2 regions of the Pseudomonas sp. LS44 genome follow, and region 1 is predicted to be linked to the other one. Evidence: predicted binding sites of a transcription regulator. Region 1 holds the regulator's gene; the other holds the start of a gene.
The links. The regulator sigma-54, encoded in region 1, starts transcription at its own class of promoters, with help from an activator protein. The targets are predictions, from matches to a motif close to ANTGGCATNNANNTTGCTNT.

Region 1 (5,793 bases):
GTATCGATGCGCAGATCGGCGAGGTCGGCAATCGGCCCGAGCAATGTGGACTCATCGGCGATCGCCTCTGCGAGTGGGCGGCGCTCGTTGGTTAGCGGGTGACGGCGACGGGTTTCCGAGAAGCGCTTGAGCAGTACCTCCTCGTCGGCATCCAAATACAGCACGTCGCAATTGATAAACCGGGCGCGGACTTCGTTCAGCAGCTCCGGGAAGCGCTCGAGTTGGCTGGGCAAGTTGCGCGCATCTATGGATACCGCGACCAGCGGCTCGATCAATTCGGTATGCAACAACGAGCGCTCGGCAAGCTCGGGAAGCAACCCGGCGGGAAGATTGTCGATGCAATAGAAACCGTTGTCCTCAAGGACATCGAGGGCGGTGCTCTTGCCTGAGCCGGAGCGGCCGCTGACGATGATCAAGCGCATGAGGAGGGCTTCCTTAGGAACCGTTCTGAACGTCTACAACCACTTGGTATAGGTTGTCGCTACTTTGCGCATGACGCAGACGCTCACGTACTTCGTTGCGATCGAGCATGCTGGCGATCTGCCGCAGCAATTCGAGGTGTTCGTCGGTAGCCGCTTCCGGTACCAGCAGTACAAATAGCAAGTCGACTGGGGCGCCATCGATGGCGTCGAAATCGACTGATGCTTCCAGGCGCAATACCGCGCTGATCGGAGCAGTACAGCCTGGCAACCGGCAATGGGGAATGGCGATGCCGTTACCGAAGCCGGTGGAGCCGAGTTTTTCACGGGCCACCAGACTTTCAAAGATGTCCTGGCCATCGAGGTCGGGCAGTTCGCGAGCGACCAGGTTGGCGATTTGTTCCAGTACGCGTTTTTTACTGCCACCCGGCACGTTCACCAGGGAACGGCCGGGGGTCAGGATGTTTTCAAGTCGAATCATGGGAAGGAAGGTTATTAGCGAGCCGTAGCGCCTTGCAGGCGACCTAGCTGCTTCTCCTTATATTTGATGAGTTGGCGATCGAGCTTATCGGTAAGCAGATCGATCGCGGCGTACATGTCTTCGTGTTCGGCGTTGGCGACGATTTCGCCGCCGGCGATGTGCAGAGTCGCTTCGATTTTCTGTTTGAGCTTCTCGACCTCCATGATGACCTGCACATTGGTGATCTTGTCGAAGTGGCGCTCCAATCGTCCGAGTTTCTCGGCGACATAGTCGCGCATGGCGTCGGTCACATCCAGTTGATGTCCACTGATGTTGACTTGCATACCGCGTTCTCCTTATTGCCGTGTGTAAGAACAGGCTAACGGGCCTGTAACCGGAACACTTTGGCTTGGATCAATGTTCCGTCACATCAGTCGCTTGCGTTCGCTGGAGGGGGCTATTCCGAGGGATTCACGGTATTTGGCGACGGTGCGACGGGCCACTTGAATGCCCTGTGCTTCCAGTAAACCAGCGATCTTGCTGTCGCTCAACGGCTTTTTCGCATTTTCCGCGGCGACCAGTTTTTTGATGATTGCGCGGATCGCGGTAGACGAGCATTCGCCGCCTTCGGAGGTACTGACGTGGCTGGAGAAGAAATATTTCAGCTCGTAAATACCGCGTGGGGTATGCATGAATTTCTGTGTGGTGACCCGTGAAATGGTCGATTCATGCATGCCAACGGCTTCGGCGATGTCGTGCAGAACCAGCGGTTTCATCGCTTCGTCGCCATAGTCGAGGAAGCCGCGTTGATGTTCGACGATCTGCGTGGCGACCTTCATCAGCGTTTCGTTGCGGCTTTGCAGGCTCTTGATAAACCAGCGCGCTTCCTGCAACTGATTGCGCATGAAGGTGTTGTCGGCACTAGCGTCGGCGCGTTTCACGAAGCCGGCGTATTGCGGGTTGACCCGCAAGCGCGGCATGGCTTCCTGGTTGAGCTCCACCAGCCAGCGATCGTTGTGTTTGCGCACGATGACATCCGGCACCACATATTCCGGCTCACTCGATTCGATCTGCGAGCCCGGGCGCGGATTAAGGCTTTGAATCAGTTCGATGATTTGGCGCAGCTCGTCTTCTTTCAAGCGCATGCGACGCATCAGTTGGCTGTAATCGCGCCCCCCGAGCAGATCGAGATAGTCGCTCGCCAGGCGTTGAGCCTCGCTCAGCCAGGGGGTCTTTGCTGGCAGCTGGCGCAATTGCAGCAGCAGGCATTCGCTGAGGTCGCGTGCACCGATGCCGGCGGGTTCGAACTGCTGGATGCGGTGCAGCACCGCTTCGATTTCATCGAGTTCGATATCCAGTTCCGGATCGAAGGCTTCCAGCACTTCCTGCAGGGTTTCGTCCAGATAACCCTGATTGTTGATGCAATCGATCAGGGTAACGGCGATCAGGCGATCTTTATCGGACATCGGCGCCAGGTTGAGCTGCCAGAGCAGGTGGGTCTGCAGGCTCTCGCCGGATGAGGTGCGGGTGGTGAAATCCCACTCGTCATCATCGTTGCTGGGCAGGCTGCTGGCGCTCGTCTGGTAGACATCTTCCCAGGCGGTATCGACGGGCAACTCGCTGGGTATGCGTTCGTTCCACTCGCCTTCTTCGAGATTCTCGGGCGACGAGTTGGTTTCCTGATAGCTGGTTTCGCTAAACGATTCGGCCTGTTCCGGCGTGGAATTCTGAGTGTCAGCGCCATTGGCCAGCGGATCGGTGTTGTCGAAATCCTCGCCTTCTTCCTGGCGCTCCAGCATCGGGTTGGATTCCAGAGCTTCCTGAATCTCTTGCTGGAGATCCAGGGTGGATAGCTGGAGGAGGCGGATGGCCTGTTGCAGCTGCGGTGTCATCGTCAGCTGCTGGCCCATCTTAAGGACTAGCGATGGTTTCATGGCAGGGGCTTAGTACCTTGTTCGCCGGCGCAGGGCGCCATCCACTACAGGGCGCGAGGCGCCGTTAGGAAGCAAATTATATGCCCAAGCTTTGGGTGTTTTTCTAGTCCGTTGTTTGCTTCCCGGTAATTTGCCGCGTTACAGGCGGAATTCATGCCCCAGGTAGACTTCCTTGACCAACTGGTTGGCCAGGATCGTCTCGGCATCGCCCTCGGCGATCAATTGGCCGTCATTGACAATGTAGGCGGTTTCGCAGATGTCCAAAGTCTCGCGCACGTTGTGATCGGTGATCAAAACGCCAATGCCTTTGGCTTTAAGGTGATGAATGATTTGCTTGATGTCGCCTACCGAAATGGGGTCGACCCCGGCGAACGGTTCATCGAGCAGGATGAATTTCGGTGCGGTGGCCAGCGCTCGGGCGATTTCCACCCGGCGGCGCTCGCCACCAGACAGGCTCATGCCGAGGTTGTCGCGGATATGGCTGATATGGAATTCCTGCAGCAGGCTTTCCAGCTCTTTGCGGCGTCCGGCGCGGTCGAGTTCCTGGCGAGTTTCGAGGATCGCCATGATGTTGTCGGCAACCGACAGCTTGCGAAAAATTGATGCTTCCTGCGGCAGATAGCCAATACCGGCGCGAGCGCGACCGTGCATCGGCAGGTGCGTGACGTCTTGTTGGTCGATGCGCACGCGGCCCTGATCAGCGCCCACCAGGCCGACAATCATGTAGAAACAGGTGGTTTTGCCAGCGCCGTTGGGGCCGAGCAAGCCAACGATCTGCCCACTTTCGATGGACAGGCTGACATCGCGAACGACCTGGCGGCCTTTGTAGCTTTTCGCCAGGTGTTGGGCTTTCAGGGTGGCCATTACTGAGGTGCCTGCTCTGCGGCGGGTTTGGTCTTCGGCTGGATGACCATGTCGATGCGTGGGCGCGGCGTGGTCACGTTGGTGCCTGTGGCGCGGCCTGCGTTGACGATCTGACGCTGGGTGTCATAGACGATTTTTTCGCCTTCGAAGGTGTTGCCTTCCTGAATGACCTTGGCTTGGTCGATCAGGACGATGCGATCTTTGCTGGCGAAATACTGGATGGTCAGGCCGTAGGCTTTGACGATCTCCTTATCGACTGCCGGCTTCTGCTCGTAATAGGCCGGTCGACCGACCGAGGTGAACACGTCGATGTCGCCCTGGGCGGTCTGCGTGATGGTTACTGTGTCGCCAGTAATCTTCATGCTGCCTTGGGTAATGATCACGGTCCCGCGGTATACGGCCACGCCCTGCTTGTCGTCCAGCTCGGCGCTGTCGGCCTGCACGCGGATCGGTTGTTCGCGGTCGTTCGGCAGTGCCCATGCACTGGGGCTGGCAATGGCGACGCCCAGACTAAGCAGCAGGGGCAGTGTGCGAAGGGAAAAAGGGTTAACGAACCTCATGCTGGCCTCTTACGTTGGACAGCAGGTGCACCCGGCTGTCTTTCAAGTACGCTTTCATTCCATTAGCCGTGGTCACCCCATTGGCGGCCTCGATTCTAACGGCTTGCTGGGTTTGCGCATATTCCTTGTCGGGGAACACGGTCATGCGGCTGCTGGTAATGACGGTCGGTCGACCTTTTGCATCGGTGCGTTCAATGCGCACGCTATCGATCAATTCAACTTCTTCGCCATTCGGCGACACCTCGGCGCGCTCGCTGCGTACATGCCACGGCAGGGGCGTGCCCCGATAGAGCTCGAGGTCTGGGCGGCTGACCATGGTGACGTCGGTAGCCCGGATGTGCTCGATTTTTTCGCCAAGCAGTTGGTAATGCAGCTTGCCGTCTGCCTGAAACTGTACGGTGCGAGCGTTCAGCGCATAGAAATCGATGGCGGTATCGGTATCGGTGCTGGCCGTCTTTTCATTCTCGGGGGCGATATTCCAGTAACCCAGGGCGGCAAGCAGGGCGGCCGCCAGGCAGAAAAACAAGGTGAGAAGTACTTTGCGCAGCATGCAGAGCCCTATAGGTAGGCGGCTTGGGCGGCGTCGAGGCTGCCCTGGGCGCGCATGATCAATTCACAAAACTCACGAGCTGCACCTTCACCGCCGCGCGCCTGGGTAACGCCATGCGCGTGCTGGCGGACGAAGTTGTCAGCGCTCGCCACTGCCATGCCCAGGCCGACGCGGCGGATGACCGGTAGATCGGGCAGGTCGTCGCCCAGGTAGGCGACCTGCTCATAGCCGAGATTGAGCTCGCCGAGCAATTCATCGAGCACGACCAGTTTATCCTCGCGGCCCTGGTAAAGATGCTGGATTCCCAGATTCTGCGCGCGGCGCTCGACCACGGGGGTCTTGCGCCCGCTGATAATCGCCGTGCGCACACCAGAATTGATCAGCATTTTGATGCCGTGGCCATCCAGCGTATTGAACGTCTTGAATTCGCTGCCATCGGTGAGGAAGTACAGGCGTCCGTCGGTAAGTACTCCGTCGACGTCGAAAATCGCTAGCTTGATATTGCGTGCACGCTGCAGCAGTTCATCGCTCATTACATTACTCCTGCGCGCAACAGGTCGTGCATATTCAGGGCGCCAACGGGGCGATCCTGATCGTTGACCACCACCAGTGCATTGATTTTGTGGTCTTCCATGATTTTTAGCGCTTCGGCGGCGAGCATTTCCGCTCGTGCGGTTTTGCCGTGCTGGGTCATGACTGCATCGATGCTGGCGTTGCGGATGTCGATGCCGCGATCCAGGGCACGGCGCAAATCGCCGTCGGTAAAGATCCCGGCGAGACGGCCATCCGGCTCGATGACGGCGGTCATGCCGAGCCCTTTCTGGGTCATTTCCAGGAGGGCGACTTTCAATTCAGTGCCGCGCGCTACCTGTGGCAGTTCGGCGCCAGAGTGCATAACGTTTTCCACTTTGAGCAACAAGCGGCGACCTAGCGCGCCGCCCGGGTGCGAGAAGGCGAAGTCCTCGGCGGTGAAACCGCGTGCTTCCAGCAGCGCGATGGCCAGCGC
Region 2 (5,793 bases), 1.9 Mb from region 1:
GCGCACGAGGAAGAATCATGAGCACAGATGGCGTAAGCGGTGTCGGCAGTTCGGCGCTGGACCAGTACCAGATCAAGAGCGAAACCAAGTCCAAGGAACTCGGCAAGAACGAGTTTCTCAATCTGCTGGTGGCGCAGCTGAACAACCAGAACCCGCTGGAGCCGCAAGGCAACGGCGAGTTCATCGCCCAACTGGCGCAGTTCAGCCAGGTGGAGGGCGTGGAGAAGCTCAACGACAGCATGAGTTCGTTGCTCTCCGGCTACCAGTCCTCGCAGGCGCTGCAGGCATCCTCGCTGGTCGGCCGCAAGGTGATCGTGCCGAGCGACAAGGCTGTGGTCGATACCAGCGAGACCTTCAAGGCCAGCGCGGTGTTGCCGGTTTCCAGCAGCAACGTCTACGTCAACGTCTACGACAGCGCCGGCACGGTAGTGAACCGCGTCAACCTTGGTCAGCAGGAGGCCGGCAATGTCAGCTTCATGTGGGACGGCAAGGATTCGAACGGCAATATTTTGCCGCCCGGCACCTACAAGTTCGAAGCGCAGGCGGTTTACGGCACCGAAACCAAGGGGCTGTACACCATGCTGCCGGCCAACGTCGACAGCGTCACCCTGGCCCAGAACGGCGGCGAATTGATGCTCAACCTGGCGGGAATCGGCAGCGTTGCGCTCTCCCAGGTCCAGGTCATCGGTCAGTAATTCACAGAATCAGCGTTTGCTGGAGTCGCCGGACTTACCGGCCAAGGAGTCTTGAATGGCGTTCAATATCGGTCTCAGCGGTCTGCGGGCTGCCACCAGTGACCTCAACGTTACCGGCAACAACATCGCCAACGCCGGCACGGCGGGCTTTAAGCAGTCGCGCGCGGAATTCGCTGACGTGTATGCCGCCTCGGTACTCGGCACCGGGTCCAACCCGCAGGGCAGCGGCGTGCTGCTCGCCAACGTGTCGCAGCTGTTCAACCAGGGCAACATCAACTACACGCAGAACGCCCTGGACCTGGCCATCAACGGCAACGGTTTCTTCGTCACCAGCAATGGCGGCGACGTCGGCTATACCCGGGCTGGCTACTTCGGTACCGACCGCGACGGCTATGTGACCAACAACTTCGGCTATCGCCTGCAGGGCAATACCGTCGACGGCAATGGCAATATCCAGAGCGGCGTGGTGGGCGATCTGCGTATCGAAACCTCCAACCAGGCGCCGAAAGCCAGCAGCCGCTTGACCCAGAACTTCAACCTGAACTCCGCGCAGGCTTCGCCGGCGACCTGGCAGGCGGCCAGTGACGCAGTGACCGTCGCCTCCACGACTGCCTGGATCAACGACCCTGCCAACGGCGTGGTGGATCCGGCCAACCCGACCGCTGCCGAGACAGCGGCCGCTCAGGCGGCGGTGGCAGCGGATCCAGCGGTGTCGGCGGCGGCGATTGCCGCGGGAAACGCAACGTTCGATCCCACCGATCCGACCACCTACAACTCCTCGACCTCGGTGAACATCTATGACACCCAGGGCAATGCCCACGTGTTCACCCAGTATTTCGTCAAGACCGCCGACAACAGCTGGCAGATGAATGTGTTGGTCGATGGTCGCAATCCGGCCAACCCGAGCCTGACCACGCCGGCCTCGGTGAACCTCTCCTTTAACGCGGCCGGTCAATTGGATACCACTGCGCTGGCGGCGTCGACGCCCAGCGGCTTCAGCATCAGCCCGGACGGCGTTATCAATATGAATAACTGGGTGCCGGCCGCGACCGATAACGGCACGCCAGCGGTCTGGTCGGCCAACGGTGCCATGGCCAACCCGGGCGGTATTGCGTTCGATCTGCGCACCTCCAGCCAGTTCGCCAGCGCTTTTGCGGTCAACAGCGTGAGCCAGGACGGCTATACCACCGGCCAGCTATCGGGCCTGGAAATCGATGATACCGGGGTGATCTTCGCCCGCTACACCAACGGCCAATCCAAGGTGCAAGGTCAGATCGTGCTCGCCAACTTCGCCAACGTGCAGGGCCTGACCCCGGTAGGCAAGACCGGTTGGGTGCAGTCGTTCGAGTCCGGCGAGCCGATAATCGGCTCGCCACGTACCGGTACCATGGGTGCCTTGCAGGCTGGCGCGCTGGAAGACTCCAACGTCGAGTTGTCGGATCAACTGGTCAACCTGATCGTTGCCCAGCGCAACTACCAAGCCAACGCCAAGACCATCGAAACCGAAAGCGCGATTACCCAGACCATCATCAACCTGCGCTGATAACGGGCCGGTGTAGGAGCGAATTCATTCACGATAGGTGTCTGTCGTGATCGCGAATGAATTCGCTCCTACCCTGTAGGGCGGGTGCAACCCGCCGGGACCTCTGCGGGCTGCACCCGCCCTACGTATCTCGACCTTTGCCGCAAGCGGCAAGCTTCCGCCGCTGGCTTGAATAAAAAGCTCCGTAGGGAGCTTTTTTTTTTATAAAATCCTTATCTATCAATGGTTTGAAAATAATTTCCGGGGCTGGCACAAGCTTTGCTATATCTCTGCCAACAGAGCAGCGGGCGGCAAAGTCCACCTCGGAGAGAACCATGGACAAGATGCTTTACGTCGCCATGAGCGGAGCCAGCCAGAGCACCCTGGCCCAGCGCGCGCATGCCAACAACTTGGCGAACATCTCCACCAACGGCTTTCGGCGCGACTTCGAGCAGGCGCGGTCGATGCAGGTATTCGGTGACAGCTTCCCGGCGCGGGTCTACGCGATGAGCGAGCGCCCCGGTACCGATTTCACCGCTGGCACTTTGCAGGAAACCGGCAACGGCATGGATGTCGCGGTTAGCGGCGACGGCTGGCTGGCCGTGCAGGCGCCGGATGGCGGGGAAGCCTATGTGCGCACCGCCAGCCTGAAGATCGATGCTTACGGCCAGCTGCGTACCGGCGCCGGTTTGCCGGTCATGGGCAACGGCGGGCCGATTGCCGTGCCGCCAGAGCAGAAAGTCGAAATCGGTGCTGACGGCACCATCACCATCCGTGCGCTCGGCGAAGCCCCCAACGTGATCGCTGAGGTCGACCGCCTGAAGCTGGTCAATCCGGATCTCAAGCAGATGGAGAAGGGCGCCGATGGCCTGATCCGCTACAAGGGCCAGGAGCCGCTGCAGGCCGATACCAACGTGCAGATGACCTCCGGATTCCTCGAAACCAGCAACGTGAATGCCGTCGAGGAGATGACCGCGATCCTCTCCTTGTCCCGCCAGTTCGAGCTGCAAGTGAAGATGATGCGTACGGCCGAGGACGATGCCTCGTCTGTGGCACGGGTCATGCAACTTAGCTAATTACCAGCAGGTGGCGCCATGAAACCGGCGCCCCAGGAGAATCAATATGCTTCCGGCTCTGTGGGTCAGTAAAACCGGTTTGTCCGCCCAGGACATGAACCTGACCACCATTTCCAACAACCTGGCGAACGTATCGACCACGGGTTTCAAACGTGATCGCGCCGAGTTTCAGGATTTGCTCTATCAGATCAAGCGTCAGCCCGGCGGCAACACCAGCCAGGACAGCCAATTGCCTTCCGGCCTGCAGCTGGGTACCGGGGTGCGCATCGTCGGCACCCAGAAGGTGTTCACCGCCGGCAGCCTGCAGACCACCGAGCAGCCGTTGGATATGGCCATCAACGGCCGCGGTTTCTTCCAGATCATGCAACCCGACGGCACCGTGGCCTACACCCGCGACGGTAGCTTTCACCTGAGCTCCGAAGGTCAGTTGGTCACCTCCAGCGGTTACGCGCTGGAGCCGGCGATCACCCTGCCCAACGAAGTGAAATCCTTCACCGTGGGTGAAGACGGCACGGTTTCGGTGACCACTACCGGCGACCCGCAACCGCAAATTTTGGGCAGCATCCAGACCGCCGACTTCATCAACCCGGCTGGTCTGGAAGCCATCGGCGGCAACCTGTTCCTGGAAACCGCTGCCAGTGGCGCGCCGCAGGTCGGTACGCCGGGCCTGACCGGCCTGGGTACCGTGCAACAGAACACCCTGGAAAATTCCAACGTCAGCGTGGTCGAGGAGTTGGTGAACATGATCACCACCCAGCGCGCGTATGAGATGAACTCGAAAGTCATCTCCACTGCCGACCAGATGCTCGGCTTCATTTCGCAGAATCTTTGATGGTGGGTTTGTAGGAGCGAACTCATTCGCGATCGGCGAATGAAAGCATCGCAAATGAATTCGCTCCTACGCCGCACCGTCTGGCTGAAACACCGAGAGGTAGTAGTGATGAATCGTTTTTCCCTTCTCCCGCTGCTTGGCGTCGTGCTCCTCGCCGGTTGCGTGGCGCCGCCACCGAAGGCTAACGATCCCTACTACGCGCCAGTGTTGCCGCGTACGCCGCTGCCGGCTGCGCAGAATAACGGGGCCATCTACCAATCGGGTTTCGATAACAGCCTGTACGGCGACCGCAAGGCGTACCGGGTCGGCGACATCATCACGATCACCCTCAACGAGAAGACCCAGGCGAGCAAGAACGCCAACTCGCAGCTGCAGAAAGACAGCACGGCCAATATCGGCCTGACCTCGCTGTTTGGCGGCGGCGTGAGCACCGACAATCCGCTGACCGGCGGCTCGCTGGAGCTCGGTGCCGAATACAGCGGCAGCCGGGATACCAAAGGCGACTCCAAGGCAGGTCAAAGCAACAGCTTGTCTGGCTCGGTCACCGTCACTGTGTCCGAAGTGCTGCCCAACGGCATCCTCGCGGTACGCGGCGAAAAATGGATGACCCTGAATACCGGCGACGAGCTGGTACGCATCGCCGGCCTGATCCGCGCCGATGATATCGCCACCGACAACACCGTCTCGTCGACCCGCGTGGCCGATGCGCGCATCACCTATTCCGGCACCGGTGCCTTCGCCGATGCCAGCCAGCCTGGCTGGTTCGACCGCTTCTTCATGAGCCCGCTGTTCCCGTTCTGATGAGACCGACCATGAAGCGACTGATTTCCGCCCTCTGCCTGCTGCTCGCCGCCGGCGCCGTCCAGGCCGAACGCCTCAAGGACCTGGCCAGCATCCAGGGCGTGCGCAGCAACCAGCTGATCGGCTACGGCCTGGTGGTCGGCCTCAACGGCAGCGGCGACCAGACCACGCAGACGCCGTTCACCCTGCAGACCTTCAACAACATGCTCGCCCAGTTCGGCATCAAGGTGCCGGCCAGCGTCGGCAACGTGCAGTTGAAGAACGTCGCGGCGGTGTCCATTCATGCTGACCTGCCGGCGTTCGCCAAGCCCGGTCAGACCATCGACATCACCGTGTCGTCGATCGGCAACGCCAAGAGCCTGCGCGGTGGCAGCCTGTTGATGACCGCGCTGAAAGGTATCGACGGCAATGTCTACGCCGTGGCGCAGGGCAATCTGGTGGTCGGTGGCTTTGACGCTGAAGGCAGCGATGGCTCGAAAATCACCGTCAACGTTCCATCGAGCGGGCGGATTCCTGGCGGAGCGACGGTCGAGCGGCCGGTGCCGAGCGGTTTCGATCAGGGCAACACGCTGACTCTCAATCTCAATCGCCCGGATTTCACCACCGCCAAGAACGTGGTTGACCACATCAACCAACTGCTCGGTCCAGGCGTCGCCCAGGCCATCGACGGCGGTTCGATCCGGGTCAGTGCGCCGCTCGATCCCAACCAGCGGGTCGACTATTTGTCGGTGCTGGAAAACCTCGAGATCGAAGCCGGTCAGGCGGTGGCCAAGGTCATCATCAACTCGCGCACCGGGACCATCGTGATCGGCCAGAACGTACGCGTGCAGCCGGCCGCGGTGACCCATGGCAGCCTGACCGTGAGCA

Region 2: the regulator sigma-54 is predicted to act here: its motif matches at 2,484-2,503, upstream of NVV93_RS12290 (flagellar basal body rod protein FlgF).

The regions. Positions count from the first base shown of each region.
Region 1 covers NZ_CP102830.1:894,022-899,814, forward strand. Annotated here, with positions in the region: gene rapZ (RNase adapter RapZ) at 1-422, opposite strand, end outside; gene ptsN (PTS IIA-like nitrogen regulatory protein PtsN) at 436-900, opposite strand; gene hpf (ribosome hibernation-promoting factor, HPF/YfiA family) at 915-1,223, opposite strand; gene NVV93_RS03960 (RNA polymerase factor sigma-54) at 1,305-2,813, opposite strand; gene lptB (LPS export ABC transporter ATP-binding protein) at 2,952-3,677, opposite strand; gene lptA (lipopolysaccharide transport periplasmic protein LptA) at 3,677-4,237, opposite strand; gene lptC (LPS export ABC transporter periplasmic protein LptC) at 4,224-4,787, opposite strand; gene kdsC (3-deoxy-manno-octulosonate-8-phosphatase KdsC) at 4,796-5,320, opposite strand; gene NVV93_RS03985 (KpsF/GutQ family sugar-phosphate isomerase) at 5,320-5,793, opposite strand, start outside.
Region 2 covers NZ_CP102830.1:2,765,893-2,771,685, reverse strand. Annotated here, with positions in the region: gene flgD (flagellar hook assembly protein FlgD) at 18-695, shown strand; gene NVV93_RS12295 (flagellar hook protein FlgE) at 751-2,238, shown strand; gene NVV93_RS12290 (flagellar basal body rod protein FlgF) at 2,553-3,293, shown strand; gene flgG (flagellar basal-body rod protein FlgG) at 3,340-4,125, shown strand; gene flgH (flagellar basal body L-ring protein FlgH) at 4,234-4,926, shown strand; gene NVV93_RS12275 (flagellar basal body P-ring protein FlgI) at 4,938-5,793, shown strand, end outside.